Regions from separate parts of the Kitasatospora atroaurantiaca genome, predicted to be linked through region 2. Evidence: riboswitches for the same ligand, from Rfam matches in the RefSeq annotation. Region 2 holds a riboswitch; each other region holds the start of a gene.
What was found. Region 2 has a riboswitch for cobalamin ahead of FB465_RS22270 (ribonucleoside-diphosphate reductase subunit alpha). Riboswitches for the same ligand answer to the same signal wherever they lie in the genome.
Positions count from the first base shown of each region.

Region 1: linked by a shared signal. The riboswitch ahead of FB465_RS25970 (cobalamin biosynthesis protein) and the one ahead of FB465_RS22270 (ribonucleoside-diphosphate reductase subunit alpha) in region 2 are both predicted to bind cobalamin.
Region 3: linked by a shared signal. The riboswitch ahead of nicT (Nickel transporter NicT) and the one ahead of FB465_RS22270 (ribonucleoside-diphosphate reductase subunit alpha) in region 2 are both predicted to bind cobalamin.

Region 1 is NZ_VIVR01000001.1:5,744,672-5,754,190, reverse strand. It holds gene FB465_RS25985 (hypothetical protein) at 1-394, opposite strand, end outside; gene FB465_RS25980 (alpha/beta hydrolase family protein) at 592-1,704, opposite strand; gene FB465_RS25975 (helix-turn-helix domain-containing protein) at 1,822-2,511, opposite strand; cobalamin riboswitch at 2,836-3,018, shown strand; gene FB465_RS25970 (cobalamin biosynthesis protein) at 3,125-4,147, shown strand; gene FB465_RS25965 (cobyric acid synthase) at 4,361-5,860, shown strand; gene FB465_RS25960 (putative cobaltochelatase) at 5,881-7,908, shown strand; gene cobO (cob(I)yrinic acid a,c-diamide adenosyltransferase) at 7,912-8,508, shown strand; gene FB465_RS25950 (cobyrinic acid a,c-diamide synthase CobB) at 8,513-9,519, shown strand, end outside.
Region 2 is NZ_VIVR01000001.1:4,855,023-4,864,541, forward strand. It holds gene FB465_RS22245 (HD-GYP domain-containing protein) at 1-904, shown strand, start outside; gene FB465_RS22250 (HD-GYP domain-containing protein) at 901-2,202, shown strand; gene FB465_RS22255 (tetratricopeptide repeat protein) at 2,400-3,383, shown strand; gene def (peptide deformylase) at 3,468-4,100, shown strand; gene FB465_RS22265 (ribonucleotide-diphosphate reductase subunit beta) at 4,260-5,276, opposite strand; gene FB465_RS22270 (ribonucleoside-diphosphate reductase subunit alpha) at 5,276-7,768, opposite strand; cobalamin riboswitch at 7,846-7,974, opposite strand; gene FB465_RS22275 (GNAT family N-acetyltransferase) at 8,068-8,562, opposite strand; gene FB465_RS22280 (hypothetical protein) at 8,610-8,810, shown strand; gene FB465_RS22285 (helix-turn-helix domain-containing protein) at 8,872-9,519, shown strand, end outside.
Region 3 is NZ_VIVR01000001.1:6,757,812-6,767,330, forward strand. It holds gene aroB (3-dehydroquinate synthase) at 1-584, shown strand, start outside; gene aroQ (type II 3-dehydroquinate dehydratase) at 581-1,021, shown strand; gene FB465_RS30390 (AAA family ATPase) at 1,120-1,908, shown strand; gene FB465_RS30395 (Fpg/Nei family DNA glycosylase) at 1,988-2,797, shown strand; gene FB465_RS30400 (DUF3995 domain-containing protein) at 2,798-3,232, opposite strand; gene FB465_RS30405 (peptide-N4-asparagine amidase) at 3,452-5,083, shown strand; gene FB465_RS30410 (ArsR/SmtB family transcription factor) at 5,088-5,456, opposite strand; cobalamin riboswitch at 5,541-5,753, shown strand; gene nicT (Nickel transporter NicT) at 5,784-6,890, shown strand; gene FB465_RS30420 (DMT family transporter) at 6,937-7,779, opposite strand; gene FB465_RS30425 (helix-turn-helix transcriptional regulator) at 7,911-8,486, shown strand; gene FB465_RS30430 (type B 50S ribosomal protein L31) at 8,548-8,796, opposite strand; gene rpmG (50S ribosomal protein L33) at 8,820-8,984, opposite strand; gene rpmB (50S ribosomal protein L28) at 9,109-9,345, shown strand; gene rpsN (30S ribosomal protein S14) at 9,345-9,519, shown strand, end outside.

The DNA.
Region 1 (9,519 bases), 890 kb from region 2:
CCAGGCCGACGAGCAGCGCCTGGCCCCAGGCCTTGGCGGCGGCGCCGACGGTCATCGCAAGGGCGCGGCCGGCGGCGCGGGCGTCCTCGGGGAGCAGCTCGCCGCGCTTGTCGACCTGCTCCAGCTCGCCGGCCCAGCGGGCGATGCGGACGGCGTCGGCGAGCATCCGGCGGGCCAGCGGGGCGAGCTCGGCGGGCGCGGGGAAGCCGTCGGGCACGGGCACGCGCCCGCGGCCGGGCTTGGGTGCCGGGGTACGGCGGCGGGGTGCGGCGGGGTTGCCCGGGAGCGCGCCGTCGGCGCGGCGGGCCGCACCGGGCAGACGGGTCACCGTCGCACCGGTACCGATCGTCGGCGGGAGCGGGGCATCACGGTCGCGCGGGTTCCGAGACGTCACGCCGTGCAGTCTTCCCCGTGCACGGGCCTTCTGTCACATCGGCTTCGGCGCGTCTTTCGGCGCCCGGTGCCCGGGGTGGGCAGAGATCGGGCAACAGCCCGCAAACCGGGCCTGCGAAGGCCCCCAATCTATGACGCGTACGCGACAAGATAGCCAGGCGAACCATCGGCCCGGCGGCGCTCCTGGCGCGGTCCGCCTCAGAGCAGCGGGGTCAGCCAGCGCCGCAGGGTCTCCGCATAGCCGTCCGGGTCGGCGTTCCACAGCGCGGCGTGCTCGGCGTCCGGCACGGGGTGCAGGCTCACCAGGTCGTACCGGAGGTCCGCGAGGCGTTCGGCCGCCTTCCACGGCGCGATGCCGTCGGTCGGGCTGTGCAGCAGCAGCGCCGGTACGTGGAGGTCCGTGCCCCGGGCGAGGCGGGCGAAGCCGGCCAGGTCGACCTTGGTGCGGCCCTGGGCCGCCAGTGCACCGAGTTCGGCCAGCGGGGCCGGGACACCCGCCCTGACGCTCTCCCGCCGCACCGTGGCGGGCCAGTCGAGCACCGGGGAGTCCAGCACCAGCCCGCTGACCGACTCGCGCCAGGAGGATCGGGCGGCCGCCTGCAGCCCCATGGTGGCGCCGAGCGACCAGCCGTACAGGATCACCTGGCCGGCGCCGTTCTCGAGGGCGAACCGGACGGCCGCCTCGACGTCCCGCCACTCCGTCTCGCCGAAGTGACCGAGGCCGTCCGGCGACTCCGGCGCTCCGCGGTCGCCCCGGTAGGTGATGGTGAGGCTGTGGAGCCGCAGCGAGTGCAGCAGGGGAAGTACCGGCAGCGCCTGCGTCCGGTCGGCGCCGGGGCCGTGGACGAGGATGACCCAGGTGCCGCGCACACCGGGCACGTACCAGGCCGGGAGCGGGCCGAGCTCGCCGTTGACCACCGCTTCGCCGTACTCCAGGCCCAGGGCGGACCCGGGGTCTCCCCGGTACACCCACGGGGTCACCTTCACCTCGGTGGCGAGGTCCAGCGTGCCGCCGTCCACCCGCTCCAGGCGGCGGGTGACGGTCTGGACGTCGGTGCGCAGGACCTCGCCGACCACCGCATGCCCTCCGCCCCGCCACTCCAGCGCGTACCGGCCGGGGCGGACGGTCTCCGGGGCCCGGGTGAGCGCGACCCGGCCGGGGCTCAGATCGTGCACCCTCAGGGTCGCGGCCCCCGGTCCGGTGACGCTCGGGCGAACCACCCGGTCGGACACCTTGCGGCCGAGCAGCAGCGCCGCCGCTCCGGCCCCTACGGCGGCGGCCGCCACTGCGGCGGCGGTTCCCCAACGCATGAGCGCTCCCCGGTGTGCTGGTGGCAGGCGGATCGGTGTGCGCTCCCAGTCCACTCTCCGCACGGGCACCCTGCCACCGGGGGAGGTCCGTCCGGGGCGGCGGACCTCCTGCCGACCTCAGACCGGAATGTCGGTGTGGTGCTGGGCCAGCAGCTCCCAGAACCGCTGGGCGAGCGGCTTGCTGGGCTGCTGCTCGGCCGGGCTCGGGGAGGAACCCCAGTGCATCGGCACCAGGTACTCGTTCTGCAGCTCCGTGAGAGCCGCCGAGAGCACGTCGCGGGGGACGGGCACCAGACGGGAGATCGCCTTCAGCTGGGCCTGCCAGCGCCCGTCGACGCACTGCCGCAGCCGCTGGTCCAGGTCGTCCTGACGGTGGGTCACGTAGAGCAGCGCCCGCAGGCTCAGGCCCAGCACGTGCGCCAGCGCGTAGCTCTGCTCCTCGTCGCCGGTCCACTTGCCGCTGAGCTCGGCCTTCTCGTACGCCTGCTGGGTGACCCCGATCCGCCGGGCCGCCTGCTCCTGGGTGAGTTCCCGGGCCACCCGGAAGTCCCGCAGCGTGGTCGGACGGGCGCCCATCAGCTGGGCGGGCGGGCACCACAGGGCGCGCGCGAGGGCGATGAACTCCTCCTCGGACGGCCTGATCTCGCCGGTCTCCCAGCCGATGACGTGGCCGGGCAGCAGGCGGACGCCGTGCGCAGCCATGCCCTCGGCCACCTGTTCCGGAGTCAGGCCGAGCCCGGCACGGTGCGCCCGGGCGGCCATCGGGGAGAACGGCACGGGGGCGGGGGACGGCGGTCTTCGTCGCATGGGACATGACCGTACGGGTGTACCTATTTCGCCCACACCCGCCGATTGCACGAAGCGCAGCAGGCACCCCCGACTGTTAATCGGAGGATCGTACGAGCCCGGCTACCTGAATCAGCCATCTACTCGGAGGTAATGACGGAGCTTGGGCCGGCCGGTTAGCTACGCGGGTAGTATCCGCGCCCGCCTGGGGTTCTGTCGATGTGTCAGTGGCGTGGAGGAGGCGTAGCGGACCGGCCGGGGACCGCGCCCGCTTGGGCGGGTGGCGGCACGTGTGACCAACCCCTCCGCCTGCTTTGTTGACTCCCGGTCGAGCCCCGTGATGGGATCCATCAGCCAAACGGAGGCATGCAGAGGAAGCCGGTGCGAATCCGGCGCGGTCCCGCCACTGTCACCGGGGAGCACGCTCGAACACATGGTCACGGCGGTCCGGTCGAACGGCTGCTGGAAGGCCCGAGGGTGTGTCGGACCCGGAAGCCAGGAGACTCTCGCCTCCGGTACGTCGATCCAGGGCGCGGACCCTGAGTGAGGACACGCACGCCATGCAGGCTGCCCCGGCCGCGATGCGGCCGCCGATCCGAGCTGCCGCCATCCCTGTGCCCGTGCCGTGCCTCGACTGAACCGCAGCGCCGCCTTCGCCCTCGGCACCGTCGCCGGATACCTCGCCGACGCCCGCTTCGCCGACCCCCGGCGCGGCCACCCGGTCGCCGCCTTCGGTACCGCCGCCGGCCGGCTGGAGCGGCTGCTCTGGCGTGACCGGCGCGCGGCGGGTGTCCTCTTCACCGCCGCCTGCGTGGGTACCGTCGCGGCGGGAACGGTGCTGGCCGACCGCGCGCTGGGACGATCGGCGGTGGGCCGCGCCGCGCTGGCTGCCACCGCCACCTGGACCGTCCTCGGCGGCACCTCGCTGACCCGGGAGGCCCGGACCATCGGCCGCTCGCTGCAGGCCGCCGACCTGGACGCCGCCCGCGAGCGGCTGCCGCACCTGTGCGGGCGCGACCCGAGCACGCTGGACGAGCAGCAGATCGCCCGGGCGGTGGTCGAGTCCGTGGCCGAGAACACCGCCGACGCGGTCGTGAACGCCCTGTGCTGGGGCGCCCTGGCCGGCGCGCCCGGTCTGCTCGCGTTCCGGGCCGTCAACACCCTCGACGCGATGGTCGGCCACCGCTCACCCCGCCACCACCGCTTCGGCTGGGCCTCGGCCCGGCTGGACGACGTCGCCGGCTGGCCCGGCGCCCGGCTGACGGCGCTGCTGACGGTCGCCGCCGCGCCCCACCCGCGTACCGCCTGGCGGGTCTGGCGGCGGGACGGCTCCGCGCACCCGAGCCCCAACGCGGGCCAGGCCGAGGCCGCCTTCGCGGGCGCGCTCGGCGTCCGGCTCGGCGGGACCCTCACCTACGGCGAGCGGGTCGAGCACCGGCCCGTACTCGGCGCGGAACTGCGGCCGGTGACGGTCGAGGACATCGAACGGGCCTGCGTCCTCTCCCGCCGGGTCGGCGCCCTCGCCCTCGCGGTGACGGTCGGTTCACGGGCACTGGCGGGTCTCCTGAGCGGCGCGCCGAACTGCGCGACATCGGAAGCAACGGCGCCGCACCTACCGCCCGGCGCCAACGACGTAACGAAGCGGGGCCGGTCATGAGCGGGCATCCCCTCAGGGGCGCGGGGAACTGCGCGGCATCGGAAGTAACGGCGCCGCACCTTCCGCCCCGCGAAGCTCCTCGCGCCCTTGGGTGGCTGGCCGCAAGCGTGATGCAGAGGAACGTGCCGGCGCCGCACCTTCCGCCCCGCGAAGTTCCTCGCGCCGCCGGGTTGGCCGTTTGCGCACGCAGTGCCACAGGTGAGAGGAACGGGCATGAGTAATGCGTTGCTGGTCGCCGGGACGACCTCGGATGCGGGCAAGAGCGTGGTCACGGCGGGGATCTGCCGCTGGCTGGCCCGACAGGGTGTCAGCGTTGCGCCGTTCAAGGCGCAGAACATGTCGCTCAACTCCTTCGTGACCGCCGACGGCGCCGAGATCGGCCGTGCCCAGGCCATGCAGGCGGCCGCAGCCCGGGTCGAGCCCGAGGCGGCGATGAACCCGGTGCTGCTCAAGCCGGGCGCGGACGGCCGCAGCCAGGTGGTGCTGCTCGGCCGGGCCGTCGCCGAGGTCGGCGCGCTGGACTACCGCGAGCGCAAGCCCGTCCTGCTGGAGCGCGCCCTGGAGTGCCTGGCCGACCTGCGGCAGCGCTACGACGTGGTGATCTGCGAAGGCGCCGGCTCCCCCGCCGAGATCAACCTGCGGGACCGCGACATCGCCAACATGGGCCTGGCCACGGCGGCCAGGCTGCCGGTCGTGGTGGTCGGCGACATCGACCGCGGCGGGGTCTTCGCCGCGATGTACGGGACGCTGGCGCTGCTCTCCGCCGAGGACCAGCGGCATGTGGCCGGCTGGTTCGTCAACAAGTTCCGGGGCGACGCCCGGCTGCTGGCGCCCGGCCTGGACATGCTGCACGAGCTTACCGGCCGTCCGGTGCTCGGCACCCTGCCGATGCTGCCGGGGCTCTGGCTGGACGCTGAGGACTCGCTCGACCTCTCGACCGTGGTCGACCGCGGCGACGTCCGGGGGCCGCTCGGGGCGGACGTCCTGCGGGTGGCCGTGGTGCGCTTCCCGCGGCTGTCCAACTTCACCGATCTGGACGCGCTGGCGCAGGAGCCCGGCGTCCTGGTCCGCTGGGCGACCAGGCCCGAGGAACTGGCCGACGCCGACCTGGTGGTGCTGCCCGGCACCCGGGCCACGGTGGCCGACCTGGCCTGGCTGCGGGAGCGCGGGCTGGAGAGTGCCCTGAAGAAGCGCGCGGCGGCCGGGCTGCCGCTGCTCGGCGCCTGCGGCGGGTACCAGATGCTGGGCCGGGAGATCGTGGACGAGGTCGAGTCCAAGGCCGGTACGGTCGCCGGTCTCGGCCTGCTGCCGACCCGGGTGGTGTTCGGCCGGGAGAAGGTGCTGGCCCGTCCGGTCGGCGAGGCTTACGGCGAGCGCGTCGAGGGGTACGAGATCCACCACGGGGTGGTCGCGGTCGAGGGAGGCGAGCCGTTCCTGGACGGCTGCCGGGTGGACTCCGTGTGGGGCACCACCTGGCACGGAGCCCTGGAGAACGACGGCTTCCGCCGGGCGCTGCTGCGCGAGGTGGCGGGGCTCGCCGGGCGGGACTTCGTACCGGCGCCCGACACCTCGTTCGCCGCGGCCCGCGAGGAACGGCTGGACCGGCTAGGGGATCTGATCGAGGAGCATGCGGACACGGACGCACTGTGGAAGCTGATCGAGGGCGGGGTACCCGGCAACGGGCTGCCGTTCGTACCGCCAGGAGCGCCGTAACTTTGGAGAGTGGCAGGCAGATGAGTGACGTCCGATACCCGTTCACCGCGATCGTCGGCATGGCCGACCTGCGGCTCGGGCTGCTGCTCAACGCGGTGTCCCCGGCGGTCGGCGGGGTGCTGGTGCGCGGCGAGAAGGGGACGGCCAAGTCGACCATGGTGCGTGCGCTGGCCGGCCTGCTGCCGTCCATCGCGACCGTGCCCGGCTGCCGGTTCGCCTGCGACCCGGCCTCGGCCGACCCGCAGTGCCCGGACGGGCCGCACGCCCTCGCGGCCGCCGAGGAGCGTCCGGCACACCTGGTCGAGCTGCCGGTCGGCGTCTCCGAGGACCGGATCGTCGGTTCCCTCGACCTGGAGCGGGCGCTCGCCGAGGGCGTGAAGGCGTACGAGCCGGGCCTCCTCGCCAAGGCGCACCGCGGCGTGCTCTACATCGACGAGGTCAACCTGCTGCAGGACCACGTGGTGGACCTGCTGCTGGACGCCGCCGCGATGGGCCGCTCGTACGTCGAGCGCGAGGGCGTTTCGGTCCGGCATGCGGCACGTTTCCTGCTGGTCGGGACGATGAACCCGGAGGAGGGTGAGCTGCGGCCGCAGCTGCTCGACCGGTTCGGCCTGACCGTCGAGATCGCCGCCACCCGCGACCCGGGCGAGCGGGCCGAGGTGGTGCGGCGGCGGCTCGCGTACGACGCGGACCCGGACGGTTTCGCGGCCCGCTACGCCGAGGACGAGCGGGAGCTCGCCGAACGGATCACCGCAGCACGGGAGTTGCTCCCGCAGGTGGAGCTCACCGATGTGGCGCTGCGTCAGATCACCGCCGTCTGCGCCGCGTTCGAGGTGGACGGGCTGCGCGCGGACATCGTGATGGCCCGGACGGCGGTCGCGCTGGCGGCCTGGGACGGGCGGACGGAGGTCCTGGAGGAGGACGTCCGCAAGGCCGCGCAGCTGGCTCTGCCGCACCGGCGGCGCCGCAACCCCTTCGACGCTCCCGGGCTCGACGAGGAGCAGCTGGACCGGACACTGGACGAGCACTCCGAGGGACCTGACGACGAGGGACCCGACAACGAGGGGCCCGACGACGAGGGCCCGGGCGGAGGTCCCGACGGCGGAGGCGCACCGGAGCCCGTGGGCGACGCTCCCGACGGCAGCGCGGCCTCCGACGAGCCGAGCGAGACCGTCCCGCCACAGGGTGCTCCCGCCAAGGCGAACGCGCCGGTGGCCGCCGCCGGGGAGCCGTACCGGACCAGGCTGTTCAAGGTGCCCGGCACCGGGAAGGGCGCCCAGGGCCGCCGCTCCCCCGCCGAGACGGACGGCGGCCACACCATCAGGTCCCGCCGCCCGCAGGGGCACCTCAGCCGGCTGCACCTCAGCGCCACCCTGCAGGCCGCCGCTCCGCACCAGGTGGCGCGGGGCCGCGACTCGCGCGCGCTGGTGCTGCACCGCGACGACTTCCGCGAGCAGGTCCGCCAGGGCCGGGAGTCCAACCTGGTGCTGTTCGTGGTGGACGCCTCCGGGTCGATGGCGGCCCGGCAGCGGATGACGGCGGTCAAGGGCGCGGTCATGTCGCTGCTGATGGACGCCTACCAGCGCCGCGACAAGATCGGCATGATCACCTTCCGGGGTGCGTCCGCCGAGCTGGCGCTGCCGCCCACCTCGTCGGTGGAGGTCGGCGCCGCCCGCCTGGAGCAGCTGCCCACCGGCGGGCGCACTCCGCTCGCGGCCGGTCTGCTGCGTGCGCACGAGGTGCTCCGGGTGGAGCGGATGCGCGACCCGCACCGCCGTCCGCTGCTGGTGGTGGTCACCGACGGCCGCGCGACCGGCGGGCGCGACGCGCTGGCGCAGGCCGGGCAGGCCGCCGGTCTGCTGGCCGGACAGGGGCTGGCGAGCGTGGTGCTGGACTGCGAGGCCGGCCCGGTGCGGCTGGGCCTGGCCCGTACATTGGCCGCGCAACTCGGCGGCCCCGCAGTGACTCTGGACGAGCTGCGCGCCGAGGGCGTCGCCGCTCTGGTGCACGCACACCGCCCCGTCAACCACGACCGAAAGGCAGCCTGAGCCATGCCGAAGGGTATCCCCGAGACCGTCCCCGACGACGGCCTGACGACCCGTCAGCGCCGTACGCTGCCGATCACCGCCGTGCACACCGGGCCCGGGAAGGGCAAGTCCACCGCCGCCTTCGGGATGGCGCTGCGGGCCTGGAACCAGGGCTGGCCGATCGGGGTGTTCCAGTTCGTGAAGTCCGCCAAGTGGAAGGTCGGCGAGGAGAACGCGCTGCGCGTGCTCGGCGCCTCCGGCGAGGGCGGCACGGTGGACTGGCACAAGATGGGCGAGGGCTGGTCCTGGGTGCAGCGGGACATCGAGTCCAGCGAGGAGGCGGCCAAGGAGGGCTGGGAGCAGGTCAAGCGCGACCTGGCCGCCGAGAGCTACCGCTTCTACGTGCTGGACGAGTTCACCTACCCGATGCACTGGGGCTGGATCGACGTGGACGAGGTGCTGGCGGTGCTGAAGGACCGTCCCGGCAGCCAGCACGTGGTCATCACCGGCCGCTACGCCCCCGAGGCGCTGACCGAATTCGCCGACCTGGTCACCGAGATGACCAAGGTCAAGCACCCCATGGACGCGGGCCGCAAGGGCCAGCGCGGTATCGAGTGGTAGGCCCTTGAACATCCCCCGTCTCGTCATCGCCGCGCCGTCCTCCGGCGCGGGCAAGACCACTGTCGCCACCGGCCTGATGGCGGCGCTCGCCGCCAGGGGCCTGACGGTCTCCCCGCACAAGGTCGGGCCGGACTACATCGACCCCGGCTACCACGGACTGGCCGCCGGGCGTCCCGGGCGCAACCTGGACGCCTTCATGTGCGGCCCGGAGCGGGTGGCACCGCTGTTCCTGCACGGCGCCGCCAGGGCCGACGTGGCGGTGGTCGAAGGCGTGATGGGGCTGTTCGACGGGGCGGCCGGGCGGGGCGAGTTGGCGTCCACGGCCCATGTGGCGAAGCTGCTGCGGGCGCCGGTGGTGCTGGTGGTGGACGCCTCCTCGCAGTCCCGGTCGGTGGCCGCGCTGGTGCACGGCTTCGCCTCCTGGGACCCGGAGGTACGGCTGGCCGGGGTGATCCTCAACCGGGTGGCCTCGGACCGGCACGAGGAGCTGCTGCGGGAGGCCCTGGAGGAGGGGTCGGGCGTGCCCGTCCTCGGCTCGGTGCGCCGGACCGCCGCCGTGGCGACGCCGTCCCGGCACCTCGGGCTGATCCCGGCCGTGGAGCGGTCGGCGGACGCGCTGCGGGCCGTCCGCGACATGGGCGAACTGATCGGCCGCTCGGTCGACCTGGACGCGCTGCTGGCGCTGGCGCGAAGCGCTCCGCCGCTGACGGCGGCGCCCTGGTCGGCGGCCGAGGAGGTCACCCCGGTGGCCGGGCGGCCCCGGATCGCGCTGGCCTCGGGGGCTGCGTTCTCGTTCTCGTACGCGGAGAACGCCGAACTGCTCGCGGCGGCGGGCGCGGAGGTCGTCCCGTTCGACCCGCTGCACGACGCCACGCTGCCGGACGGCGCCTCGGGCCTGGTGATCGGCGGCGGCTTCCCCGAGATGTACGTGTCCGAGCTGAGCGCCAACGCCCAGCTACGCTCCTCGATCGCCGCCCTCGCCGCCTCCGGTGCGCCCATCAGCGCCGAGTG
Region 2 (9,519 bases):
GGTGGGCGGGATGCGACGGCTCACCGAGCCCCCCGGGCCGGTGGACACCTGGTACGCACGGCTGCGCGCCGCCGCGCTGCCCGCCCTAGTGCACGGAGCCGGCGGCCTGATGGTCGCGGTGCTCTGGCAGGGCCCGTACGGCGCCTTCGCGGCGCTGCTCGCGCTGCTGCCGCTGTCCATCTCGGCCTGGGTCTTCGCCCAGGGCCACCGTGAGCGGACGGCCCATCAGGCCGCCGTCCAGGCACTGGTCCAGGCGGTGGAGATCAAGGACGCGTACACCCGCGGGCACAGCGAACGCGTCGGCCGGGCAGCCGTGCTGATCGCCCAGCAGCTCGGCATGGCCGAGGAGCGCCTGCGGAGCCTGCATTTCGCCGGCACCCTGCACGACGTGGGTAAACTCGGGGTCGCGACGGAGCTGCTCCGCAGAAACGGTCCGCTCACCGAGGCCGAACGGCGGGCCGTGGAGGTGCACCCGGTCTTCGGCCACGAGCTGGTCCGCGACATCGCCTTCCTCGGTGAAGCGAGGGCAGGGATCCTGCATCACCACGAGCGGCTCGACGGCCGCGGCTATCCCGGCGGGCTGGCGGGCGACCGGATTCCGGAGTTCGCCCGGATCATCTCGGTCGCGGACGCCTTCGACTCGATGACCTCCACCCGCTCGTACCGGCGCGGCCGCCCGGTCGACGAGGCGGTCACCGAGCTGCAGCGGTGCGCGGGCAGCCAGTTCGACCCGCGGATGGTCCACGCCCTGGTCGCCGCCGTCGAGGAGCACGGCTGGGTGCCCGCACTGCCCCCGCCCGGCGGCTGGGCCGGCGAGGTGCCGGACATCCCGCTCGGCGTCCCCGAACCGTCCAGGCGGGTGCAGCCGCAGGGGAGAGCCGTGTCCTCGGGCGGGCCGACGTGAGCTGGGCCCGGGCGGTCCTGCAGGCCGACGTGATCCTGGTACGGGCGGTGCACACGGCCGCCGCCCTCCTCCTGCTGGCGGCAGCCGGCGCGCTGGTGCTGGACGGCCCTGCCGACCCCTGGGTGGCGCTGGCCTTCGCGGCGGTGATCGCGGTCGGTGAGCGCGTCCGGGTCACGCTGCCCGGCGACCGCGAGCAGGCACCGATCGGTACGGCCGTCGCCCTCGCGTACGCGATGCTCGGGCCCCTGCGCGGACTGCCGACCTCGCACGGCGTGCTCCAGGTGGTCGCGGTGACGGGCGCGGGGACGCTGGCCGGGCTGATCCCGCCGCTCCGGGGGCTGGCCGACCAGGCCAGGCTGGACGCGGCCGCCCGGCGGCTGCTCACCGTCGGCTTCGCGGCCACCCTCTTCCAGCCCCTCTACAACAGCGGCGCCCTCGACCGGGTACCGCTGGCCGGGCCCGCGTACGGCGTCTTCCTGACCGGTGTGGCCGCGCTCGCGTCGCTCTGCGACGCGACGCTGGCGGCAGTGCTGCACCGGGCCCGTACCGGGCTGCGGTTCGCGGCCGCGCTGGAGGACGAACTGCACTCGCTGCTCGGCATCGGCTCGGCGATCGTCGCCACCGGCATGCTGATCAGCCTGCTGGCCGGGGAGGTCGGGCTCTGGGCGCTGCCGCTGTTCTGCACGCCGCTGCTGCTCGCCCAGGCGTCCTTCCGCCGGGCCGCCGACGTGCGGGCCACCACCGGGCAGACCATCGAGACGCTGGCCAGGGCCACCGAGGTGGCCGGCTACACCCCGCCGGGCCACGCCCGACGGGTCGCCGACACGGCCTGCGCGCTCGGCCGCGAGCTGGGCCTGGGCACCCGGGATCTCGCTCTGTTGGAGTACGCCGCCCTGATGCACGACATCGGGCAGCTCTCGCTGGTCGAGCCCGTCCCGGACGGCGCCACCGCGCTGCTGCCGCAGGCCGAGCAGCAGCGCATCGCCCGGCTGGGCAGCGAGGTGATCCGCCGGACCGGTGTGCCGCGCCAGGTCTCCCAGCAGGTCGCAAGGCTGGCCGACCCGTGCCGCCGCCCGGACGGCTCGTACGACCGTTCGCTACCGCTCGCCGCCCGGATCATCCGGGTCGCCAACGCCCATGACGACCTGCTCGCCGCGGCCCGCGGCCGGGGCCTGGCTGACCAGGCGGGGCGGCTGGAGGCTCTGGAGGTGCTGCGGCTGGAGCGCGGCCGGCTCTACGACCCCAGGGTCGTCGAGGCACTGGCCAGAGTGGGCCACCGCGCCCGCGATCCGGACTGAATGCCTGCGTGAGGAGCGCGGCCCGATGGAGCCGTGGTTGGATGCGGTCGTAGCGTGGAACACCCGAACCGGGGCCGCCCGGCCGACGGGAGGAACTCCGGCTACGGCAAGCGGCCTGGGAAGCAGGCATCGCCCACTGGGGACCGGCCCTGGCCTCCGGGACAGGCACTGGCGGACGACAACGGCAGGGACGGAACGTGAGGATCTTCCACCGCGCACGGCACCGGCCGTCGGCCACCTGGCGGCAGACGACCGACCGGGCCTTCACCCTGATCGGTGACGGCCGCTACGAGGACGCGGGGGCGCTCCTGGTGATGGCCGCGGACCTGGAGCCCTGGCTCTCCGACTCCTGGTTCAACCTCGCCCTGCTGCACAAGTTCCGCCGCGACTGGGACCAGGCCCGCACCGCAGGTCTGCGCGCCGTCGCGCTGCTCGACCGCGAGCACGGCGCCCCCGACTGGTGGAACCTCGGCATCACCGCCACCGCCCTGCAGGACTGGTCGCTGGCCCGCCGGGCCTGGCAGGCGTACGGCCTGCGGCTGCCCGGCGGCGGCCCCTTGGACGGCCCGGTGGAGCTGGACCTCGGCACCACCCCCGTCCGGCTCTCCCCGGAGGGCGAGTCCGAGGTGGTCTGGGGCAGACGGCTGGACCCGGCCCGGATCGAGGTGCTCTCCATCCCGCTGCCCTCCTCGGGCCGCCGCTGGGGCGAGGTCGTGCTGCACGACGGCGCCCCGCACGGCGAGCGGGTCACGGACGGCGTCGCCTACCCCGTCTTCGACGAGATCGAGCTCTGGGCGCCGTCCCCCGTGCCCACGTACGTCGTCCTGCTGCAGGCCGCCACGGCGGGTGACCGGGACGCCCTGGAGCGCCTGGTGGCCGACGCGGGGTACGCCGCCGAGGACTGGACGTCCTCCGTACGGCTGCTCTGCCGGGCCTGTTCGGAGAGCCGGATGGCGACCGACGACGGTCACACCGCGCACCACGACCCGCACGACGACGGCGACGCCGCCCACCCGGGACACCTGAGCCACCTCAGCCAGGGCAGCGCCGGGATGTCCTGGCTGGCCGAGCGGGAGTGCGGGATCGCGGCGCCGGCCGGGCTGGTCCGGACGCTGCTCGACCGCTGGGTCGCGGCCTCCCCCGCCACCCGGGCCTACCGGGACCTCGAAGAGGTCTGCTGAGCCCGAAAGTAAGGACCGGCAGGGTCCCAGGGGCCGTACCCTTGAGCGGTATATCTCGGTGGACCCACGAAAGCGGAAGCAACGATGGCGGAGCAGCACGAGCACGACCACGAGCACGGCCACGAGGACGGCGAGACGCCGGTCCTGAAGATCGTCGGCGAGGAGCCGGACCTCACCAAGGGCACCGCCCGCCCGATCACCGTGGTCGGCAACCCCGTCCTGCACCACGAGTGCAAGGACGTCACCGTCTTCGACGCCGAACTCTCCGCGCTGATCGACGACATGTTCGTGTCGATGTACGCGGCCGAGGGCGTCGGCCTGGCGGCCAACCAGATCGGCGTGGACGCCAAGGTGTTCGTCTACGACTGCCCGGACGACGAGGGCGTGCGGCACATCGGGCACGTCATCAACCCGGTGCTGGAGGACCTCCCGGCCGCCCGCCGCATCCTGGACGACGGCAACGAGGGCTGCCTCTCCGTGCCCACCGCGTACGCCGAGCTGCCGCGCCCCGACTTCGCCGCCGTGACCGGCCAGGACAAGGACGGCAACCCGATCCGCGTCGAGGGCACCGGCTTCTTCGCCCGCTGCCTCCAGCACGAGACCGACCACCTCTACGGCTACCTGTACATCGACCGCCTCTCCAAGCGCGACCGCAAGGACGCCCTGCGGCAGATGGCCGAGGGCACGCCCAAGTACGCCACCGTGCCCAACAGCTGACGGCACCACAGCCAGGGGCGTGAGGCTCCGCCGGGCGGGGAACCGATCAGGATCGGGTAGCCACAGGGGCGCGGAGAACTGCGCGAGGCGGGAGAGGCTGGGCTCAGCCGTCTTCCGATTCGCGCAGTTCCCCGCGCCCCTTTCTGGTTGCCCAGGTGCCTAGAAGTCGTCGTCGAAGGAGACCGAGCCCTCGACCGCGACCTGGTAGGCCGAGACGCGGCGCTCGAAGAAGTTGGTCAGCTCCTGGACGTTCTGCAGCTCCATGAACCCGAAGGGGTTGGTGGAGCCGTAGCGGATCGGCAGGCCGAGGCGGGCCAGGCGCTGGTCGGCGACGGCCTCCAGGTACTGGCGCATGGACTCGGTGTTCATGCCGGGCAGGCCCTCGCCGCAGAGGTCGCGGGCGAACTGGAGCTCGGCCTCGACGGCCTCCTCCAGCATCTCGGTGACCTGCTGGGCCATCTTGTCGTCGAAGAGGTCCGGCTCCTCCTCGCGGACGGTGTCCACCACCGAGAAGGCGAAGTCCATGTGCATGGACTCGTCACGGAACACCCAGTTGGTGCCCGTCGCCAGACCGTGCAGCAGACCGCGCGACCGGAACCAGTACACGTACGCGAAGGCGCCGTAGAAGAACAGGCCCTCGACGCAGGCCGCGAAGCAGATCAGGTTGAGCAGGAACGCGCGGCGGTCGTCCTTGGTCTGCAACGAGTCCAGGTGGTCGACCGCGTTCATGTACTTGAAGCAGAACTGCGCCTTCTGGTGGATGGAGGGGATGTTCTCCACCGCGTCGAAGGCCGCCGCGCGGTCGTCCGGGTCGGGCAGGTAGGTGTCGAGCAGCGTCAGATAGAACTGGACGTGCACGGCCTCCTCGAACAGCTGCCGGGAGAGGTAGAGCCGCGCCTCGGGGGAGTTGATGTGCTTGTAGAGGCTCAGCACCACGTTGTTGGCGACGATCGAGTCACCGGTCGCGAAGAAGGCGACCAGGCGGCCGATCATGTGCCGCTCGCCCTCGCTGAGCTTGGCGAGGTCGGCGACGTCGGAGTGCAGGTCCACCTCCTCGACGGTCCAGGTGTTCTTGATCGCGTCGCGGTACCGGTCGTAGAACGACGGGTAGCGCATCGGACGCAGCGTCAGCTCGAAACCGGGGTCGAGCAGCATCTTCTCGCGGTCTTCGGACATTACTGGCAGGCCTCGCAGGACTCGGGGTTCTCCAGGGAGCAGGCGAGTGCCGCCTCCTCCTCCGGGGTGAGGGTCGGGGTCGGGACCGGAACTGCCGTGCGGGCCGCGCCGGAGGCGGCCTGGGCGATCCGGGTGGCCGGGCGCGACCGCAGGTAGTAGGTGGTCTTCAGACCGACCTTCCAGGCGTACGCGTACATCGAGCTGAGCTTGCCGATGGTCGGCGCCGCCATGAAGAGGTTCAGCGACTGGCTCTGGTCGATGTACGGCTGCCGGGCGGCGGCCAGGTCGATCAGGGCGCGCTGCGGCAGCTCCCACGCGGTGCGGTAGAGCGAACGGACCTCGGTGGGCAGCCAGTTGAGCTCCTGCACCGAGCCGTTGGCCTCGCGCAGGGCGTCCCGGGTCTGCGCGTCCCAGACGCCCAGCGCCTTGAGCTCGCGGACCAGGTACGGGTTGACCTGGAGGAACTCGCCGGAGAGGGTCTCACGCTTGAAGAGGTTGGAGACCTGCGGCTCGATGCACTCGTAGACACCGGCGATGGACGCGATGGTCGCGGTCGGCGCGATGGCGAGCAGGAGGGAGTTGCGCAGGCCGGTGGTGGCGATGCGGGCGCGCAGCGCGTCCCAGCGCTCGGTCCACTGCGGCGCGGTGGCGAAGTGGTCGATGTGCAGCTGGCCGCGGGCGGCGCGGGTCTCGCCGTACGCCTCGTGCTTGCCCAGCTGCTCGGCGAGCTCGCTGGAGCGCTCGTACGCGGTGAGCATGATGCGCTCGGCGATCAGGGTGGAGAGCTGCTTGGCCTCGGCGGAGTCGAAGTCGATGCGCAGCTGGAAGAAGACGTCCTGCAGGCCCATCACACCGAGGCCCACGGGCCGCCAGCGGGAGTTGGAGGCGCCGGCCTCGGGGGTCGGGTAGAAGTTGATGTCGACGACCCGGTCGAGGAAGGTGACGGCGGTGCGGACGGTGGTGTCCAGCCGCTCCCAGTCCATGGAGCCCAGCAGGTCGGCGGCCGTTGCGCCGGGGGCGACGTGGGCGCCGAGGTTGACCGAGCCGAGGTTGCAGACGGCGGTCTCGGAGTCGTCCGTGACCTCCAGGATCTCCGTGCAGAGGTTCGAGGAGTGGACCGTGCGGCCGGGGACGGCGGTCTGGTTGGCGGCGCGGTTGGAGGCGTCCTTGAAGGTCATCCAGCCGTTGCCGGTCTGGGCCAGGGTGCGCATCATCCGCGCGTACAGGGTCTGCGCCGGGATGGTGCGGACGGCCTTGCCCTCGGCCTCGGCCTTCAGGTACGCGGCGTCGAAGTCGGCGCCCCACAGGTCGACCAGCTCGGGGACGTCGGCGGGGGAGAACAGCGACCAGTCGGCGTTGGCGTTCACGCGGCGCATGAACTCGTCCGGGATCCAGTGCGCGAGGTTCAGGTTGTGCGTACGCCGCGCCTCCTCACCGGTGTTGTCGCGGAGCTCCAGGAACTCCTCGATGTCCGCGTGCCAGGTCTCCAGGTAGACGCAGGCCGCGCCCTTGCGGCGGCCGCCCTGGTTGACGGCGGCGACCGAGGAGTCGAGGGTGCGCAGGAACGGGACGATGCCGTTGGACTTGCCGTTGGTGCCCCGGATCAGGCTGCCGCGCGAGCGGATCCGCGAGTACGAGAGGCCGATGCCGCCGGCGTGCTTGGAGAGGCGGGCGATCTGCGCGTAGCGCGAGTAGATCGAGTCCAGGTTGTCCAGCGGCGAGTCCAGCAGGTAGCAGCTGGACATCTGCGGGTGCTTGGTGCCGGAGTTGAAGAGCGTCGGCGAGGACGGCAGGTACGAGAGCGCGCTCATCAGCGCGTACAGCTCGGCGACCTCGCGGACGGACTGCTCGTTGTCGCCGACGGCCAGGCCGGAGGCGACCCGGAGCAGGAAGTGCTGCGGGGTCTCGATCACCTTGCGGGTGATCGGGTGGCGCAGCAGGTAGCGGGACTGGACGGTGCGCAGGCCGAAGTACTCGAAGCGGTCGTCGCCCTGCTGGTCGATCAGCGCGTCGAGGGCGTCGGCGTGCTTGGCGACGAAGGCGGCCGTGGTGTCGCCGATCAGGCCCTCGGTGTGGCCGACGGTGATCGAGGCGGAGAAGTTCACCGCGCCCTGGCTGACGGCCTCGTCCGTGATCTCCATCGCCAGCAGGCGGGCGGCGAGCTTCGAGTACTGCGGGTCCTCGGCGATCATCGACGCGGCGGCCTCCACGGCCAGCCCGCGCAGCTCCGCGAAGTCGGAGCCGGCGTGCCGGCCGCGAAGGGCTGCGGCGGCGACGTGGCCGGGGTCCACCTGGGGGAGGTCGACGCTGCGGTCGGTGAGCAGCCGAAGCAGCGCAGCACCGGGGTCGGTCCGGTCGTTGTCGGCGGAACCCTGGGACGGCAGGGCAACTGAGGCAGCGATGGTCAAGGCGCTCTCTCCTGGCGGCGGCGGAACGGCGAGGGGCGCCGGGCCGCTTATGGGCGCAGGGGAGCAGAGCACGCCGAACCTCATCGGTGGCGCGCGAAGACCCCCCGGCCCACCCGCGAGGCCCGGACGTACTGCGGTGCTGCATGGCATCTGCGGGGAAGCCGTGTGGCACACCGTCGGCAGGTCATCGGACTCGCGGGCTCATGACTGAGTCGCCCGCTCACCGCTGCGGGGCAGTCCCGGACTCCCACCGGGTTCCCCTACGCGACAGCGAGAGCGAGCATACATGTTGTGGCGGTCTGACGATGCGACACCAGATGTAGTGCCGCATGTCGTGATCGGACGATCGCTGGGAGAGAAGGGGTGACCTGAGGACGGGCTTCTCAGAACGTGATCGAATACACCATCAGGTCGATCCCGGGGCGTGGCTCCCAGTCCCGTTCGGGGGTCCGGCGGAAGCCCAGGCGTTCGTAGATCCGGTGCGCGGCCGTCATTGCCGGGCGGGTCGAGAAGGCCATTCCGTCGAGTCCGAGCTCCCGGCTGCGGGCCATCGTGGCGAGGACCAGCGCCTCTCCGACGCCCCGGCCGCGTGCCGCCGCGCAGACCGCGAGCATCCGGATCTCACCCTCGTGGGGCTCGGCGATGTCGGCCCACTCGGTGCCGCCGGCCGCGAAGGTCACGCAGCCGAGGACTCTCCCGTCGGCCGGGTCGACCGCGACGAGGAGTTCCGCCTCTGCCGCGCGTCGACGGGTGTCACGGAGCAGCCGGACGTAGTCGTCGTCGGGTGAGCTGTGTCCGTCCCCGACGAAAGCCTCGACGGTGACGTCACCTGCGGCTTCGAGGTCCTCTTCGCGGGCTCGGCGGATGACGATGTCCATCCGGACAGTGTGCCCGAAGGGATGTTCGAAGCGGGAGTCAGGGTGCCGTGCAGCCGGTCGGCCGTGGCCGGGTCGGCGGGGTAGCGGCCGGGGCGGTGCCAGTTGTCGCGGCCATGACGGCTGTTGCGGTCCAGGTCGCGTCCGACCATCAGCCCGAGCAGGCCGAAGCCGCCGATGGCGCCGAGCAGGGCGAGTGCGCTTTCGAGCGTCGAGGAGGTCATGTCTCCACTCTGGCGATGGAGGAATGACGCGACGAGTGGCAGAAACGACCTATTGCATCGAAATCCTGCCATCCGGCATGCTGTCGGCATGCTGAAGAACGTGGTGGTCGTGGTGCAGGAAGAGGTGCACCCCTTCGAACTGGGCGTTGCCTGCGAGGTGTTCGGGCTCGACCGGAGCGAGCAGGGCCTGCCCGTTTACGACTTCGCGCTCGCGTCGAGCCGGCCGGGGCCGGTCCGGACGCACGCCGGCTTCAGCATCGACGTCCCGCACGGCCCGGAGCGCCTGGCCGAGGCGGACCTGGTGATCACGGCGGCAACCGGTATCGGGGAGGTGTATCCGGCGCCGCTGATCGAGGCGCTGCGGGCGGCCGTCGATCGCGGCGCCAGGGTGCTCTCCATCTGCAGCGGGGCTTTCCTGCTCGGCGCGGCGGGGCTGCTGGACGGCCGCAGCTGCACGACGCACTGGCGGTACACGGGGCTGCTCGCCGAGCGCTTCCCGCTCACCCGGGTCGAGCCGGACGTGCTCTACGTGGACGAGGACCCGGTGCTCACCTCGGCCGGTACGGCCGCCGGGATCGACGCCTGCCTGCACCTCGTCCGCAAGCTGCAGGGCGCCGAGGTGGCCCGGGGGATCGCCCGTCGGATGGTGGTCGCGCCACACCGGGAGGGCGGCCAGGCGCAGTTCATCGCCCGGCCGCTGCCGGTGGACGACGGGGACTCGCTCGGCGGCCTGCTC
Region 3 (9,519 bases), 1.9 Mb from region 2:
ACCTGGCGACGCTGGACACCGTCCCCAAGCACGACTACGTCTCCGGACTGGCCGAGGTCATCAAGTGCGGCTTCATCGCCGACCCGGTGATCCTCGACCTGATCGAGGCCGACCCCGAGGGCGCCAAGACCCCGGCGGGCGCGCACACCGTCGAGCTGATCCGGCGGGCCATCCAGGTCAAGGCCGACGTGGTCTCCGGCGACCTCAAGGAGGCCGGCCGCCGGGAGATCCTCAACTACGGGCACACCCTGGGCCACGCCATCGAGCGCAACGAGCGCTACAAGTGGCGGCACGGCGCCGCGATCTCGATCGGTATGGTCTTCGCCGCCGAACTGGGCCGCCTGGCGGGCCGCCTGGACGACGAGACGGCCGACCGGCACCGAACCGTCCTCGCCTCGGTCGGTCTGCCGCTGAGCTACCGCGCGGACGCCTGGCCGAAGCTGCTGGACGCCATGAAGATCGACAAGAAGTCGCGCGGCGACCTGCTGCGCTTCATCGTCCTGGACGGCCTCGCCAAGACCTCCGTCCTGGAGGGCCCGGACCCGTCGCTGCTGGTCGCGGCGTACGCGGAGGTCTCGTCATGACCCGGGTGCTGGTGCTCAACGGCCCCAACCTCGGCCGCCTCGGCAGCCGGGAGCCGGACGTCTACGGCGCCACCTCCTACACCGGCCTGGTCGAGCGCTGCACCGCGCTCGGCAAGGAGTTCGGCTTCGAGGTCGAGGTCAAGGAGACCAACTCCGAGCAGCAGATGGTCGAGTGGCTGCACCGGGCGGCGGACGAGCGCACCCCCGTGGTGATCAACCCGGGCGCGTTCACGCACTACTCGTACGCGATGCGGGACGCCGCGGCCCAGCGGACCGCCCCGCTGATCGAGGTGCACATCTCCAACCCGTACGCCCGCGAGGAGTTCCGCCACACCTCGGTGATCGCCGCCGTGGCCTCCGGCACCATCGCCGGCTTCGGCATCGGCTCGTACGAGCTGGCCCTGCGCGCCATCGCCGAGCAGCTGACGACGCGCTGACCACGTGCTGACGGCTGATCACGTCGGCCCGGCGGCGGGCTGTGCCTGCCGCCGGGCCTCCGTGTAGTGTCCCCGTCGGGACATGTCGGGAGGTGACAGTGACGCAGTACGCAGCGGGAGGGCAGGTGCCGCCGCGACCGCCGGTGCCGCCGCCCGGTTACCCCGTACAGCCCGCGGGCGCACACCCGCCGTACCCGCAGCCGCCCGGCGCGCGTCCCCACCTGACGGCGCCCAGCGCGGCCGTCCCGCCGGGCGCTACCGGCCACTTCCTGCTTCCGACGGGTGCGCCGGTGCAGCTCCCGGCGCACGCGGTGCAGCAGCAGGCGCCCGTCGGCCCGCTCGCGGTGCTGCTGATCGGCCCGGCGGGTGCGGGCAAGACGACCGTCGCCCGGCACTGGGCGGAGCGCCGCCCGACCGCGACCGCGCACATCAGCCTGGACGACGTGCGCGAGTGGGTGCAGTCCGGCTTCGCCAACCCGCAGTCCGGCTGGAACAACGCCTCCGAGGCGCAGTACCGGCTGGCCCGCCGCACCTGCGGCTTCGCGTGCCGCAACTACCTCGCCAACGGCATCTCCTGCATCATCGACGACGCGGTCTTCCCGGACCGCCCGGCGATCGGCCTGGGCGGCTGGAAGCGGCACATCGGGCCGGGCATGATCCCGGTCGTGCTGCTGCCCGGCCTGGACTCCGTGCTCGCCCGTAACGCCCGGCGCAGCGGCAACCGCCGGCTCACGGACGAGGAGGTCGCCCGGATCCACGGGCGGATGGCCGGCTGGTACAGCTCCGGGCTGCCGATCATCGACAACTCCCAGCTGGACGTCACCGCCACGGCCGCCGCCCTCGACCAGGTGATCATGTCCCGGCTGGCGGCCCGTCCGGTCGGCTGAGCTGCCGGTCTTTCCCGGCTGTCAGTCCCACCTGCGATGATGACCAGGTCGCATCGAACTCCCGGGGGAGCTGACGCCCGTGCCCGAAGGCCACATCATCCACCGCCTGGCCGCCGAGAACTTCAAGACCTTCGGTGACCGCCCCGCCCGCGTCTCCAGCCCGCAGGGCCGCTTCGCCGAGGGTGCCGCGATGATCGACGGCCAGCTGCTGGCCGAGGCGGAGGCCCACGGCAAGCACCTCTTCCTCGGCTTCGAGGCGGGGGCCTGGCTGCACATCCACCTCGGTCTGTACGGCGGTTTCACCTTCGGCTCCGGCCCGGCACCCGACCCGGTCGGGCTGATCCGGCTGCGCCTGGAGAACGACGAGGCGTACGCGGACCTGCGCGGCCCCAACACCTGCGAGCTGCTCACCCCCGCCGAGAAGGCGGCCGTACACGCGCGCCTCGGCCCCGACCCGCTGCGCCCCGACGCCGCGCCCGCCGCCGCCTGGCAGCGGGTCTCCCGCAGCGGCAGCACGATAGCCGCCCTGCTGATGGACCAGAAGGTGCTGGCCGGCGTCGGGAACGTCTACCGCGCCGAGGTGCTCTTCCGCCTGGGCATCAACCCGCACCGGCCCGGGCGCGACCTCACCCGGGCCGAGTGGGACGCCATCTGGGCCGACCTGGTCGCGCTGATGCACGACGGCGTCGGCGCCGGGCGGATCGACACCGTCCGCCCCGAACACACCCCCGAGGCGATGGGCCGGCCGCCCCGGGTCGACGACCACGGCGGCGAGGTGTACGTCTACCGCCGTGCGGCCATGCCCTGCCTGGTCTGCGGTGCGGAGGTGCGCACCGAGACGCACGCCGCGCGCAACCTCTTCTGGTGCCCCAGCTGCCAGCAGCGCTGATCAGGCGGTCCGCCGCGCCGCACGCCAGGCCAGCGCCGCGCCGCCCAGGCAGAGCGGCGTGTAGAGCACCAGGTTGATCAGGTAGAAGCGCGAGTGGACGTCCGCGCCGAGCCCGGTGGCCCAGACCACCCCGGCGAGGCCGCGCAGCAGCATCCCGCCCGCCACCGCCCGCGTCCCCCACGTCAGCGCGGCGGGCGGTGCGGGCAGCTTCAGGGCGCCGCCCTGGGCCAGCACGGTGGCCGAGGCCCCGAGCAGCAGGGTGGCCAGAGGCAGCAGTACGGGCTTGGTGAACGGCACGTCGGTGTTCAGGATCAGCTGGGAGAGCTCCACGGTGTCCTGGCCGGGCCAGGTCCGGCCGGTGGCCCAGTAGAGGTGCAGCAGGGCGTCCCCGGCCAGGACGGCTGCGACGGCGGTGGCGGCGGTTCGACGCTTCATGAGGTCACCTCGGGAGGAGTGCTGACGGTCCGACACCCGAAAGAGCCCGGCTGCCCGTCCGTCGTTCCTGTGAGGTAGGTCTCAGCGCTCGGGCGCCCTGCCGCACCCTTGACAGGTGCAACTCATCGCCTGAAGGATGCCGATGGCCCGTCAGGGCCGGTGTCCGCAACGCGAATCGAGGCCGAGGTCTTGTCAGCTCATCCGGTAGTACGACGCGCGGTGCGCGCCCTCTCCGCCGCCGTCCTCGCCCTCGCCGCCACGCTCCTGACCGGCGGCCCGGCGCACGCCGACTTCGGCAGCGACTACCACAACCCGATCACCGCGGCGAAGCCGCTGACCCGGCCGGACACCAAGGCCTGCACGGTCGAGGTGATGCACGACCAGCAGTTCCGCAACGGCTACGGCAACCCGCCGGACACCCCGTACGCGGCCTCGCTCACCCCGCCCGCCGACTGCGCCGGGCCCTGGTCCAAGGTCGTGCTGGACCTGCACGGAAGCGTCGCCGGGCGGCAGTTCGACCGGCTCTTCACCGTCCGGGTCGGCGGCTACGAAGTCATGATGTCCTCCACTCCCGAGCCCTCCCAGGACGGCATCGAGTGGCATGCGGAGCGCGACGTGACCCGTTACGCCCCCGTCCTGAACACCCCGCAGCCCTTCGAGTTCGACCTCCCGAACGTCACGGACAGCACCTACACCGGCGTCTTCCACGTCTCGGCGACGTTCACCTTCTACACCGCCTCGGCCGCCTGGCCGGCGGCCCGCACCGCCGACCGGCTGCTCACCACCGGCGCCTTCACCCTGACCCAGGGCGCGCCGTCCACCGCCAAGGACCTGGTCTTCCCGCAGAACCTGGAGAGCCTCACGGCCGAGGTGTACGCACGCGGCGGCGGCGCCTGCGAGGAGTTCGCGTACGCCTCCGCGCCGGACGCCTTCGTCCAGGCCAACCCGGGCCTCGGCTACTGCGGCAAGGGGCCGTTCCGCGAGCTGCGCCTCTCCGTCGACGGCCGGGTGGCCGGCGCGGTCTGGCCGTACCCGGTGATCTACACCGGCGGCTGGGACCCGCTGCTCTGGCGGCCCACTCCCGGGATCTTCGCCTTCGACCTGCCCGCGTACCAGGTGGACCTGACGCCCTACGTGGGGCTGCTGCTGGACGGCCGCCCGCACAGCGTCTCGATCGCGGTCAACCAGGCGGAGAGCCAGAGCAACGACGCCTGGACGGGCCAGGTCAACCTCTTCGCCACCGTCGACCACGGCAGTGCCCGCACCACCGGCGGGCTGACGCAGTACCAGGTCGCCCCCGAGGCGGCCGTCGGCACCGCCCTCACCGACCAGGGCGGCGGCAGCGGCCGCTGGACGGTCACCGCGAGCCGGCACGACCTGGCCCGGGGCTGGGTGCAGACCTCGCACGGCCGGGTGACCACCGAGGTGCGCGGCGACCTGACGTTCCGCTCCGGCCAGCAGCTCAAGGACCGCGGCAACGACCTGACCCTGCACAACGGCGCCGAGCTCACCTGGACGACCGCCAGCTGGGGCGGCGGCCCGCACCGGGTGCACACCGTGCACGAGAGCGAGCCGCTGGAGGTGACGTACCGGGTGAGCCAGGACGCGGCGGGGAACTCCGACCAGCGGACCGCCATGGACCTCGGCTACCACCGCACCGACACCACCGCCACCGGCGCCCACGTCGCGGCCTACTCCAGCGTCGACCACACCCTCCGCCCGACCGCCCACCGCCACAACGGCGACGCGACCGTACGGACGGGAAGCTCGGCCGAGACCTACCGCAGCACCGACGCCGACGGCAGCTACAGCCGGACCATCACCACCGTGGACGGCTGGCCCACCCCGTGAGGGGTCAGGCGCCCTCCCGGTACCCGAGCACCCCGTGGGCCAGGACCTCGCCGATCGCGCTGTCCACCAGCCGGTAGCGCACCACCCGCCCGTCCCGCTCGCCGGCGACCAGCCCGGCCGCGCGGAGCAGTCGGAGGGCCTGGGAGACGGCGGGGTCGCGCATACCGGTGGCGACGGCGAGGTCGGTGACGGCGAGCGGGCCGGTCTCGTGCAGGGCGAGCAGCAGCGAGAGCCGTCCCGGGTCGGCGAGCAGGGCGAAGCGCTCGGCCCAGGCCCGTACGTGCTCGGCGTCGCCGATGGCGGCGATGGCCTCGCAGACCCGGTGCCCGTCGATGGTCCGGTGGCTTGCGCGCTCGGCGGGGACGAGATGCATGCCGAGCATTCTTGCAGCAGGCGGGCCTGTGATCCATGACACCTGCACAGGTGTGCAGGCTTGCAGCCGTACCCGCGCGACCCCTACGGTGGTCCACGCCGTGGTGCTCGGGAAGACCGGTGACGGATCCTCAGGGGTCTCAGACCGGAGCGGCCCTCGCCACTGTGATCGGGAAGCAGCCGTGTCAGTCCCACCCTCGCGGGTCGGGAGGCCACTGGGCGTGAGAGCGCCTGGGAAGGCCGGACACGGTGCGTTCGACCCGTCAGCCAGGAGACCGGCCACGGCATCTCACGAAGTGATCCACGAGGTGCTGGAGCGTGACCGCAGATGACCCTGCCCGAAATCGGTGCTGCCCCGACGGCGGTCCCCGCCCTGCCCGTCTTCAACTGGAAGCGTGAGGACACCGTCCGCACGGCCGGTCTCATGGGCGTGATCCTGGCCATGCACGTGCTGGCCTTCGGGACGCTGTTCTTCCTGGTGGTGCCGGAGAACTACGAGGTCGGGACGCAGGTCTTCGGGGTCGGGCTCGGCATCACGGCGTACACCCTCGGCATGCGGCACGCCTTCGACGCCGACCACATCGCGGTGATCGACAACACCACCCGCAAGCTGATGGCCGACGGCAAGCGCCCCGTCTCGGTGGGCTTCTGGTTCGCGCTCGGGCACTCCTCGATGGTCGTGATGATGGCGGCGCTGGTGGCCGGCGGCGCGGCCCTCGCGGGGACGCTGATGGACGAGGAGTCGACGACCCATCAGCTGCTCGGGATGGTCGGCACCACGGCCTCGGGCGCCTTCCTGTACCTGATCGCCGCACTGAACCTGGCGGCGCTGCTCGGCATCCTGCGGGTCTTCCGGGCGATGCGGGCCGGGCAGTTCGACGAGACCGAGCTGGAGGCGCACCTCAACTCGCGCGGTCTGATGAACCGCATCCTCGGCCGGGCCACGCGCTCGATCACCCGCCCGGGCCAGATGTTCCCGGTCGGCATGGTGCTCGGCCTCGGCTTCGACACCGCGACCGAGGTCACGCTGATGGTGATGGCGGGCTCGGGCGCGGCCGCCGGCCTGCCCTGGTACGCCATCGTCTGCCTGCCGCTGCTGTTCGCCGCCGGGATGAGCCTGTTCGACACGCTGGACGGCACGTTCATGAACTTCGCCTACCAGTGGGCGTTCTCCAACCCCGTCCGCAAGGTCTACTACAACCTCACCATCACCGGTCTGTCGATCGCGGTGGCCTTCGTCATCGGCACCATCGAGCTGGTCGGCGTCCTGCACGAGAAGCTCGACCTGACCGACCCGGTGACCGGATGGATCGCCGGACTCAGCCTGGACAACGTCGGGTTCGTGATCGTCGGCCTGTTCTTCGTGGTCTGGGTCGCGGCGATCGGCTACTGGCGCTTCGCCAGGGTCGAGCAGCGCTGGACCACGGCCAACTGATCCGCCGCGCCGGGCCCGTGGAGGGGATGGGCCCGGCGGGGTGGGATCACCCTGCTGCCAGCAGCAGGGTCCCCACCACGGCCAACCCCGCGCCGACCATCTGCACCCGCCGCAGCCGCTCCTTCAGCAGCCCGCGCGCCATCAGCGCGGTGACCACGGGGTAGAGCGAGGCGAGCACGGCGGCCACCGCCACCGACCCGCTGTGCGAGGCGGCGGCGTACGCGCCGTTGGCGGCCACGTCCGCGACCCCGACGGCGGTGAGCGCCGGCAGGCTGCGGCGGAGCGTGCCGAGGCCGGTGGGCTGCTGACGGGCCGCCAGCAGTGCGGCACCGCCCACCGCGACGTTGCACAGCCGCTGGACGCACAGCGCCAGCAGCAGCCCGCCCCCGGCGGAGGCATGCGCGATCAGTGCCATCACGGCGCCGAAGCCGAAGGCGGCGCCGATGGTGAGCGCCAGCACCCGCCCGGCGGCCGCCGGGCCGCCGCGCTGGGGGCCGCCCGCCAGCACCACACCGAGCACCGCGACCGCGATACCGGCCGCCTGTGCCGCGCCCGGCCGCTCGCCCAGCATCAGCCCGACCCCGACCGGGACGGCCACCCCGACGGTGGCCAGCGGCGAGACCACCCCCATCGGGCCGAGCGCCAGCGCCCGGTAGAAGGCCAGCATCGCGAACGGCCCGATCACCCCGGCGGCGACCGCGTACCAGAGCGCGGACGAGGCGTCCGCCAGGCTGCCCGTGGCGAGCACCGCGACCACCAGCAGCACGGTGGCCGCGCTCTGCGAGGCGACCACCACCGTCAACGCGGAGATCCGCCGGGTCAGCGCGCCGCCGCCGTAGTCGGCCAGCCCCCACAGCAGGCTGGCGGTCAGGGCCAGGACGGCGCTCATGGCAGGATGCCGGTCTGGGGTATCACAGTGGACTCCGAAGTACAGTTGATTGAACTCTTGGCTGACAAGCAGCCTAGTTCATTGCACTGAACCAGACGAATCAGTTTATTGGACTAGCTAGGATTTCCCGCGTGCCGGACCCCGATCTCGTCTCCCAGGCCCTCGCCCGGAACCTCCGGCGGCTGCGCGCCGACCGAGGCCACACCCTCGACGCGCTGGCCGCCCGCGCGGGCGTCAGCCGCGGAATGATCGTGCAGATCGAGCGGGCCCGCACCAATCCCAGCGTCGGCACGGTGGTCCGGCTCGCCGACGCCCTCGGCGTCAGCATCGCCCGGCTGCTCGACTACGACGAGACCTCGCAGGTGCGGATCGTGCCCGCGGAGGAGGCCGTCCAGCTCTGGTCCACCGCGGCGGGGAGCAGTGGGGTGCTGCTCAACGGCGTCGAGGCCCCCGGGCCGCTCGAACTCTGGCACTGGCTGCTGATGCCGGGGGAGGGGCACACCTCGGACGCCCATCCGCCCGGGACGGTCGAGATCGCCCGGGTCGACGAGGGTGAGCTGACGCTGGCCCTGGACGGCCAGGACCACCTGGTGCCGGCGGGCAGCACCGCCTCGTACGAAGCCGGCGTCCCGCACGGCTACCGCAACGACGGTGCCGTGCCGCTCCGGGTCACCCTCGTGGTCTCGGTACCGCCGCCGGCGCGCTGAAGCCGAACACGAGAGAGGCGCCCTTCCCCCGCCGGGGAAGGGCGCCTTCGTCGACTCCGGGTCAGTTTCCCAGGCCGTAGCGGCGCTGGAAGAGCTCGACGCGGCCCGCCGTGTCGAGCACGCGGGACTTGCCGGTGTAGAAGGGGTGGCTCGCCGAGGAGATCTCCACGTCGACGACGGGGTAGGTGTTCCCGTCCTCCCACTCGACGGTGCGGGTGCTGTCGATCGTCGACCGGGTCAGGAAGGCGAGGCCGCCGGCCTTGTCGCGGAAGACGACGGACCGGTACTCGGGGTGGATGCCGGACTGCATGTGGGGGCTCCTTGGGGTGAGGGTCAGCGCTCTTCGCGGAACAGCACGTGCTGCCGCGCCGCCGGGTCGTACTTGCGCAGGGTCAGCCGGTCGGGGTCGTTGCGGCGGTTCTTCCGGGTCACGTACGTGTAACCGGTGCCGGCGGTCGACCGCAGTTTGACGATCGGGCGCAGCTCGTTGCGGGCCATCTGTGCTCCTCCTGGCGGGTTCGGATCGCAGGTTCGGATTCGACTATACCGAAATGGATGTCGTTTTCATCTGGTGTAGCGTTAGCCCGGTCCTGCCTATTCCCGCAGCCGATGGAGCATCCCCATGTCCGCCCACTGCCAGCTGACCGGCCGCAGGCCGGGCTTCGGCAACGCGATCTCCCACTCGCACCGCCGCACCCGCCGCCGCTTCGACCCCAACATCCAGCGCAAGCGCTACTGGCTCGCGAGCGAGGGCCGCCACGTACGCCTCACGCTCAGCGCGGCCGGCATCAAGACCGTCGACACGATCGGCATCGAGGCCGCCGCCGCCCGTATCCGCGCCCGGGGGGAGAAGGTCTGATGGCCAAGCAGAGCAAGATCGCCAAGAACGAGGCCCGCCGCGCGATCGTCGCGAGGTACGCCGAGCGCCGAGCCGAGCTGAAGCGGCTGATCGCCCACCCCGCGACCGGGCCGGCCGAGCGCCAGGCCGCCCAGCAGGAGCTGGCCCGCCAGCCCCGCGACGCCAGCGCCACCA